Regions from separate parts of the Kitasatospora sp. NPDC088351 genome, predicted to be linked through region 1. Evidence: riboswitches for the same ligand, from Rfam matches in the RefSeq annotation. Region 1 holds a riboswitch; the other holds the start of a gene.
The links. Region 1 has a riboswitch for glycine ahead of gcvT (glycine cleavage system aminomethyltransferase GcvT). Riboswitches for the same ligand answer to the same signal wherever they lie in the genome.

Region 1 (4,410 bases):
CCCTCGCCGACGGTGGCCGGCCCACGGGTGCCGGTCGCCGGTTCGGCGCTACGGCTGGTGCGGACGTGCGGAGGTGCAGGGTTCGGGTGGTGCACGGCGGTACGAGGTACTCGGTGCTGCTGCCACGCGGGATGGGCATCGCGCGGTTCGAGCGGTTCGCGGCGCGCGTTCACCTTTGTGGGGCTCCAAGTACACGCGGTGCGTTGCGCAGAACTCTCTGCCATCTGAACTGGCTTGCGCCAGCCCTGACCACCGACAGATGCCCAACTGTGATCTGTGCGCATGCACCTCCGGATTCTCGGCATATCCCTCTTCACACAGCTGTTACAGGCATGTCAAGATGTGTGACGGCACCGGCCGGAAAATCGTCCGGAAAAACCAGGAAGCCGACCTGACGTCACGTCAAGTCGGCTTCTCGTACTGGTTTTCGACGGTGCGGGGCTCCGGCGCGCCCGGTCAGCGCCCCGGATAGCCGGGCCACGGCTGCTGCTGCGGCGGCTGCCCCGGCCAGCCAGGGCCGGGCGGCTGGGTGCCGTAACCGCCGTACGCCGGCCCCGTCTGCGAGGTGTACGGCGGTGGCGGCACCGGCGGGTAGGGCGCGGTCGCCGGCCGCCCGTGGCCGGCCACCTCACGGTCGAAGAACGGCCGCGCGTTGGCCCGCATCCAGAGCGCCACCGGGTCGTACTCGTCCCCCATCGCCACCGTGGAGACGGCCAGGCCCTCCGGGGCCACCGCGATCGCCCGCTGCATCAGGGCCCGGACGGCCTCCACGGTCGGTGGCGAACTCTCGTAAAGATCAAGGCCGATGGCCAGGTACGGCTCGCCGACGGCGGGCTGCACCCAGGCCCGGCACAGCGCCCTGACCGCCCGCACCTCGCCCGCCTGCCGCTCCAGCAGCGCGAAGAACTGCTGGGCCGGCACCTGCGGTTCGCTCAGCTTCAGCGGCCCGGCCGGCAGCCGGTCCAGCCCCGCCGCGATCCGCCGGAGGTCCGCCCAGGGCACCCCGACACCGCCGCCGGGGGCGTGCGGATTCAGCCAGAGGCCCCAGCGGGTGCGGTACAGCGAGGCGGCGATCTCCCGGCCGGAGATCACCTCGTGCGCCCGGGCCCAGCCGGACGCCGCCAGCTGCTCGGGCGAGGTGACGGCCGGCGCGTAGCCGTGGCCGCTGATCTCCATGTTCCCGTACTGGGCGTCCGGGCTGCCGGGGGTGCCGTGCCAGAGCAGCATCCAGACCTGGCCCGCGGCAAGGGCGTGCAGCAGCGCCTCGTACGCCTCGTAGCGCTCCGGCGCGACCTCGCGCAGGGCTCGCTCCAGCGCACCCGGATCCGCGCCGGGGCGCCCGGCGGGCGCCTGGCCCCAGGGCCCCGGTGCACCGCCCGCTACCGCTCCCGCACTCATGCGCCCACCTCGCTGCGCCTCTTCTTCTCTCACCCGCCGACCCGGCGGCTGCCTGCACGCACCCTATGGCGCGCCACCGACCGCCGCCACGCCGACGTGTCTGCCTCGTCCCCTCCTCCGGCCCGACGCCGGGCGGGGAGGGAACGCGTCACATCCGTGTGTAGAACGGCCGGACCTGGTTGAGCAACCACTCGACCACGGGATCCTCCACGAGATCGAGTAGTACGAGGTGGACGCCGCCGGGCAGCGGCGCGGTTCCCAGTGCCCGGCCCAGTGCTTCGTTCACGGTGGCCGGCTCGGCCGGGGCCGCCGGGTCGAGCTGGACCCCGATGAACATCACGGTCGGCTCGCCCTCGACGCTGGCCAGCGCCCGCCGGGCGGTCAGCACCCCGGGCAGGCCGGCGAGTTCGGCCCGGGCGGCGGCCAGGAAGGCCTCCGGGTCCTCGCCCGGCACCGGCTCGCGCAGCGCCACCCGGCCGCCGGTCGGGCTGTCCGGGGCCTCCCAGCGGTCCTCGCGCGGCCCGCGCCGCAGCTCGGCCACGCCCTCCGGCGGCACCGGGATGCCGACCGCCGCCTCCGGGTTCACCGCGATGCCGATGCCCAGCGGCAGCCCGCGGGCGAACTCCCAGACCGGCGCGACCGCGAAGGCCATCCCCGGCGCCTGCCGCAGGAACACCTCCTGCGAGGAGAAGACCGGCACATAGGGGTCGCCGGCCAGCTCGACGGTCGGCAGGTTCAGCGACTGGCCCTGCGGATCGGCCCCGGCCGGCAGCGGGATCCACACCTGGCTGCGGGCCAGTACCTCGATCACCCGGGCGGTCGCGCCCGGGTCGCCGAGCGCGGCGGTGAGCACCTGCTCCAGCTCGTTGGCCGGCCATCCGCCGCCCTGCGGCGCCGTCTCCGGGCCGCCCCACCCCTGCTGCTGCTCCGCCGGGTACCCCATGCGCCCCTGTACCGCCCTGTGTCCGTGTGTCGTGCTCGTGCGCCGCGCCGTGCCCGCCGGCGCGCCCGCCGACGCCGAGCAGCCTAGCGGGCCGCCCGGGCCCCCTCTCCCGCCCGGGGCGCAGACGTGCCATGATGTGCGCGTCTCCGCGCTTTCCCGACGGAGGCCCCTAACTCCATACAGGCCGCTCGAACCCGCGCGGGAGAGCCCGGAGTGCCCCGTCAGGCGGCACAGCCGGCGCCGAAGGAGCAAGTCCTCCCCGGAAACTCTCAGGCACCCCTTACCGCACGGGTTAGGCACATCTGGAAAGCGGCGCACGGCTCTGCCACGCGCCCACCCACGGTGCAAGCCGCCATGTTGTCCTGTTAGCTGTAAAGAGCTGCGGGCCTGCGTGCGGTGAAGCTCTCAGGTACGACGACAGATGGGGAGACCCAGCCGCCGCATGCCCGCGCGCAGGGTCGGCCCCGAGCGGGACCGGTCCGGCGTGCGCACACCTGAGTGCCCAGACCGAGGAGTCCCAGGCCATGTCGTCCCTCCGCCTCACCGCGCTCGACGCGCTGCACCGCGCCCTCGGCGCGACCATGACCGACTTCGCCGGCTGGGACATGCCGCTGCGCTACGGCAGCGAGCGCGAGGAGCACCTCGCCGTCCGCACCAGGGCCGGCCTCTTCGACCTCTCCCACATGGGCGAGATCACCGTCACCGGTCCGCAGGCCGGCGAGATGCTGGACCACGCGCTGGTCGGCTTCGTCTCCGCGCTGGGCGTGCTGCGCGCCCGCTACACCATGATCTGCGCCGAGGACGGCGGCATCCTGGACGACCTGATCGTCTACCGCCTGCGCGAGGACGCCTTCCTGGTCGTCGCCAACGCCTCCAACGCCCAGCTGGTGCTGGACGAGCTGATCGCCCGCGCCAAGGGCTTCGACGCCGTCGTCACCGACGACCGCGACACCTACTCCCTGATCGCCGTCCAGGGCCCGGAGTCCACCGCGATCCTCGCCGACACCACCGACGCCGACCTGCCCGGCCTGAAGTACTACGCGATCCTCCCGGCCCGGGTGGCCGGCCGCGAGGTGCTGCTCGCCCGCACCGGCTACACCGGCGAGGACGGCTTCGAGATCTTCTGCGCCCCGGCCGACGCCGAGCCCGTCTGGACGGCGCTGACCGAGGCCGGCGCCGACCGCGGCCTGGTGCCCTGCGGCCTGTCCTGCCGCGACACGCTGCGCCTGGAGGCGGGCATGCCGCTGTACGGGCACGAGCTGTCCACCGACCTGACCCCGTTCGACGCCGGCCTGGGCCGGGTCGTCCGGTTCGACAAGACCACCAACGAGGGCGCGTTCATCGGCCGCAAGGCGCTGGAGAAGGCCGCCGCCGAGGCCGAGGCCCACCCGCCGCGGGTGCTGGTCGGCCTGGTCTCCGAGGGCAAGCGCGTCCCGCGCGCCGACTACACCGTGGTCTCCGCCGACGGCACGCCGATCGGCCGGATCACCTCCGGCGCCCCCTCCCCCACGCTGGGCAAGCCGATCGCGATCGCCTACGTGGACGCGGCGCACGCCGCGCCCGGCACCACCGTCGCGGTGGACGTCCGCGGCCGGCCCGAGCCGGTGCAGGTCGTGGCGCTGCCGTTCTACAAGCGCGCCCGCTGAGGGCCCGCTCCGTCCCGCGCCGGGCAGCTCCCCGGCGCGGGGCGGAGCCCGCCTCCGGCCCGTCCGCCGAGGCCCGCTTTCCCCCCGTAGATCCACGTCGATGCCGTCCGCCCGCCGGACCGCTTCGTCGTACCCGCTTCCCATCCTGGAGAATGACGCCATGAGCAACCCCCAGCACCTGCAGTACACCAAGGAGCACGAGTGGCTGACGGCCGCCGCTGACGGTGTCTCCACGGTCGGTATCACCGCCCACGCGGCCGACGCCCTGGGCGACATCGTCTATGTGCAGCTGCCCGAGGTCGGCGAGACCGTGACCGCGGGTGAGACCTGTGGCGAGCTCGAGTCCACCAAGTCGGTCAGCGACCTGTACTCGCCGGTCACCGGCGAGATCGTCGAGGTCAACCAGGCCGTCCTGGACGACAA
Region 2 (4,410 bases), on a different contig from region 1:
GTAGAGCACCGGGAAGTGCGGGGCCAGCCGCTTGGCGATGTAGTTGGCGTTCAGCACCGCGACCTGGGTGGCGTGCTTGAGCCCCTCGCCGCCCATCAGCCGGACGTACGCCCAGGAGATCGGCAGGATGGCGGCCGAGCCCCAGGGCGCGGCCGAGATCGGGCCGACGCCGGTGGCCGGGCCGGCCTCCGCCTGGAGCGGGTGGTTGGGCAGGTACGGCGCGAGGTGCCCGCGCACCGCGACCGGGCCGACGCCGGGGCCGCCGCCGCCGTGCGGGATGCAGAAGGTCTTGTGCAGGTTCAGGTGCGAGACGTCCGCGCCGAACTTGCCCGGCTTGGCGAGGCCGACCAGGGCGTTCAGGTTGGCACCGTCCACGTACACCTGGCCCCCGGCCTCGTGCACGGCCGCGCAGATGTCGGTGATCTGGGTCTCGTACACGCCGTGGGTGGACGGGTAGGTGACCATCAGCACGGCGAGGCTGTCGCGGTGCTTCTCGATCTTGACCTTGAGGTCCTCGACGTCCACGTCGCCGTCGACCAGGGTCTTGACCACGACCACGCGCATGCCGGCCATCACGGCGGAGGCCGCGTTGGTGCCGTGCGCGGAGGACGGGATCAGGCAGACGTCACGCTGGGTGTCGCCGTTGGCGTGGTGGTAGGCGCGGACGGCCAGCAGGCCGGCCAGCTCGCCCTGGGAGCCGGCGTTCGGCTGGATGGAGACGGCGTCGTAGCCGGTCACCTCGACCAGCTGCTGCTCCAGCTGACGGATCAGGGTGAGGAAGCCCTGCGCCTGGTCGATCGGCGCGAAGGGGTGCAGCTGGCCGAACTCGGGCCAGGTCACCGGCTCCATCTCGGTGGTCGCGTTGAGCTTCATGGTGCAGGAGCCCAGCGGGATCATGCCGCGGTCCAGCGCGTAGTCCCGGTCCGACAGACGGCGCAGGTACCGCAGCAGCGCGGTCTCCGAGCGGTGGCTGTGGAAGACCGGGTGGGTCAGGTACTCGTCCTCGCGCAGCAGCGCGGCGGGCAGCGCGTCGGCGCCCTCCGCGACCTCGACGCCCTCGACGCCGAACGCGGCCCAGACGCCCGCCAGGTGCTCGCGGGTGGTGGTCTCGTCGGTGGAGACCGAGATCCGGTCCTCGCCGTCCTGGTAGACGTTGATGCCGTGCTCGCGGGCGGCCTCGGCGATCGCGGCGGCGCGGCCGGGGACGACGGCGGTGACGGTGTCGAAGAACTCGCCGTGCAGCAGTTCCACGCCGCCGGCCCGCAGGCCCTCGGCGAGGGCGGCGGCGTAGCGGTGGGTGCGCCGGGCGATGTCCGCCAGGCCGTCCGGGCCGTGGTAGACGGCGTACATCGAGGCCATCACGGCGAGCAGCACCTGGGCGGTGCAGATGTTGCTGGTCGCCTTCTCGCGGCGGATGTGCTGCTCACGGGTCTGCAGCGCCAGGCGGTAGGCGCGGTTGCCGTCGGCGTCGACGGAGACGCCGACCAGGCGGCCGGGCAGCGAACGGGCGTACTCGGCGCGCACCGAGAGGTAGCCGGCGTGCGGGCCGCCGAAGCCCATCGGCACCCCGAAGCGCTGCGAGGTGCCGCAGGCGATGTCGGCGCCGAGCGAGCCCGGGGACTTCAGCAGGGTGAGCGCCAGCAGGTCGGCGGCGACGGCGACGATCGCGCCGAGGCCGTGGGCCTGCTCGATGACGGGGGTGAGGTCGCGGACCACACCGGTGGCACCCGGGTACTGGAGCAGCACGCCGAAGACACCGCGCTCGACGATCTCGGCCGGGATGCCCGCGGAGAGGTCGGCGACGACGACCTCGACCCCGGTCGGCACGGCGCGGGTGTTGACCACCGCGAGGGTCTGCGGCAGGGTCTCGGCGTCGACCAGGAAGACACCGCCCTTGACCTTGGTGACGCGGCGGGCCAGCGCCATCGCCTCGGCGGCCGCGGTGCCCTCGTCGAGCAGCGAGGAGCCGGAGGTGGGCAGGCCGGTCAGGTCGGAGACCAGGGTCTGGAAGTTGATCAGCGCCTCCAGGCGGCCCTGCGAGATCTCCGGCTGGTACGGCGTGTAGGCGGTGTACCAGGCCGGGTTCTCCAGGACGTTGCGGAGGATCACCGGCGGGGTGAAGGTCCCGTAGTAGCCCAGGCCGATCATCGGCTGGAGCACCCGGTTGCGGCCGGCCAGCTCGCGCAGCTCCGCGAGCACCTGGGCCTCGCTGCGACCCGCGGGCAGGTCCAGACCGGTGATGGAGCGGATCGCCTCGGGCACGGCGGTGGCGGCGAGCTCGTCCAGCGAGCCGTAGCCGACCTGGGCCAGCATCTTCTCCTGCGCGGCGGCGTCGGGGCCGATGTGGCGGGTCTCGAAGGGGCTGGCCTGCTCAAGCTCGGTGAGGGTCGCGGCGCTGGTGGAGCGTCCGGCGTTCGGCTGGGCGTTCATGGTGGTCGAGGCCTCCTGGTCACGGACCGGCGGGGGTCCGCACGCCGGACGGCTCCGATCGCTGCGGACAGCGGCTCGGCCCGGGCGGACGAACCCGACAGGCCTCCCCCTCTGTCATCGGGACCTGAGAGCTTCACCCGCACGGTGCGCTGTGGGCGCACCGTCGGCTTGCACCGTCGGTGAGGGTGGTGGCCGCCGGCTCCCTCGCCGGCGGTCCTGCCCTGCTTTCCAGAGTGACCTATCCCACACGGTACGGATGCCTGAGAGATTCCGGGGAGGAGTTGCTCCTTCGGCGCCTCGACCAGCGGTTTTCGCGGTCGGGGACTCTCCCGAGCGGGCTCGGCGGTCGCGCCCAGGGTACCAGCGGGAAGCCCTCCGATCACGGGTACGTCAGGTCACTCGGCCACTTCACCCGTGACCCGTACAGCGGAGCACCCGGCCCGGACGGCTGCACCCGGCTCGCGTATGTCTGGTTCATGGCTTTTGGTGTGAAGTGGCGGAGGGAACGGGTGCTCAAACCGCCGGCCTACGGCGTTCCGCAGGAACAGCTGCACGGGAGGAAAGAGTGCAAACCGATATCGATCCCCGGGACCTCATCGGCCACAAGGCGGTGGACCGCAACGGAGACAAGATCGGCACGGTCGACGAGGTGTACCTCGACGACGCCACCGGCCAGCCGGAGTGGGCCGCCGTCCGGACCGGCATCTTCGGCCGGGACGCCTTCGTCCCGCTGACCACCAGCGAGTTCTCCGGCGACGAGCTGCGGGTGCCGTACGACAAGTCCCTGGTGAAGGAGTCGCCGGACTTCGGCGTGGGCCAGCACCTCTCACCGGCCCAGGAACTCCAGCTCTACCGCTACTACGGACTCGACACCCCGGCGGACGACCGCTCCGGGCCCGACGCCGACCAGCCGGCCGACCTGGACTTCGGCGCCGTCCCCCCGGCGGAGAAGGCCGCCGACGCGGCGGGGGCGGGCGCGGCCGCAGGCGTCGCGTCCACCGCCGCGGCTCCGGCCAAGCACCTCTCCTTCCACTCCGCAGACGCCGCGCCCCCCGCCGGGCCGCTCGCCTTCCACTCCGCCGACACCGCGCCCGCCAAGCACGCCACCACCCCGGCGGTCGACCTCGGCAAGCCGTCCGGACCCGCCCGGGAGACCGCCTCGGGAGCCGGCACCGCCACCGCGCCCGCCGCCGCGCCCCGGCCGCAGACCACGGAGCCCGACACTCCGGCCGTCAACGGCGCCCCGGCCGTCGACGGCGCCCCAGTCGACGCCGCACGGCCGGCCCCGCCCGCGCCCGGCAGCCCGGTGGAGCTCACCTGCCGCGAGGAACGGCTGGAGGTCACCACCGAGTGGCACGTCCTGGGCACCGCGAAGCTGCGCAAGTACGTCATCACCGAGGCGGTGGAGCACCGCGTCCCCGTGGTCCGCGAGCGGGTCCGGGTGGAGCGGACGCCTGTCAGCGAGGCCGAGCGCGCGCTCATCACCAACAAGGAGATCGCCGAGTCCGTCGAGGAGGTCACGCTGCGCGAGGAGCGCCCGGTGGTCCGCAAGTACCTGGCGCCCGTCGAGCGGGTCCGCCTGGTGGTCGAGCGGTACACCACCGAGGAGGTGATCCGCGACGAGCTGCGGCGCGAGCACATCGAGGTGCACGACGCCACCGCGCCCGCCCCGCCCCCCGCGACGGCGTCCGTCCACACGCCCGCACCCCCGGCGGCCCACACTCCGCACCCGGCCACAGCCGCCCGTGCGGTGGACGAACCGGCCCGCGAGGCTCCGGTCCGGCCGCTCATCTGAACCGGACATCAGCAGGACCCCGGGCCGCCGCGGCCCGGGGTCCTCGACTTTGCCAAAGCTTCACCAATCGATATTTGACACACTGAAGTATCCCCCTGCATGGTTACTTCAGTTCATTCACCATGTACAGGAGGAAGCAACCGTGAGTGAGGCACCACAGCCCACCACCACGAAGCCAAGCAGCG

Region 2: it holds a riboswitch for glycine, as region 1 does, so the genes downstream of both, gcvP (aminomethyl-transferring glycine dehydrogenase) here and gcvT (glycine cleavage system aminomethyltransferase GcvT) in region 1, are expected to answer to the same signal.

What each region holds. Positions count from the first base shown of each region.
Region 1 covers NZ_JBFBIL010000038.1:22,784-27,193, reverse strand. The annotation lists gene AB0P06_RS24445 (enhanced serine sensitivity protein SseB C-terminal domain-containing protein) at 457-1,398, opposite strand; gene AB0P06_RS24440 (enhanced serine sensitivity protein SseB) at 1,547-2,341, opposite strand; glycine riboswitch at 2,531-2,637, shown strand; gene gcvT (glycine cleavage system aminomethyltransferase GcvT) at 2,866-3,987, shown strand; gene gcvH (glycine cleavage system protein GcvH) at 4,148-4,410, shown strand, end outside.
Region 2 covers NZ_JBFBIL010000027.1:80,920-85,329, forward strand. The annotation lists gene gcvP (aminomethyl-transferring glycine dehydrogenase) at 1-2,430, opposite strand, end outside; glycine riboswitch at 2,669-2,772, opposite strand; gene AB0P06_RS20310 (PRC and DUF2382 domain-containing protein) at 2,996-4,225, shown strand; gene AB0P06_RS20315 (MFS transporter) at 4,368-4,410, shown strand, end outside.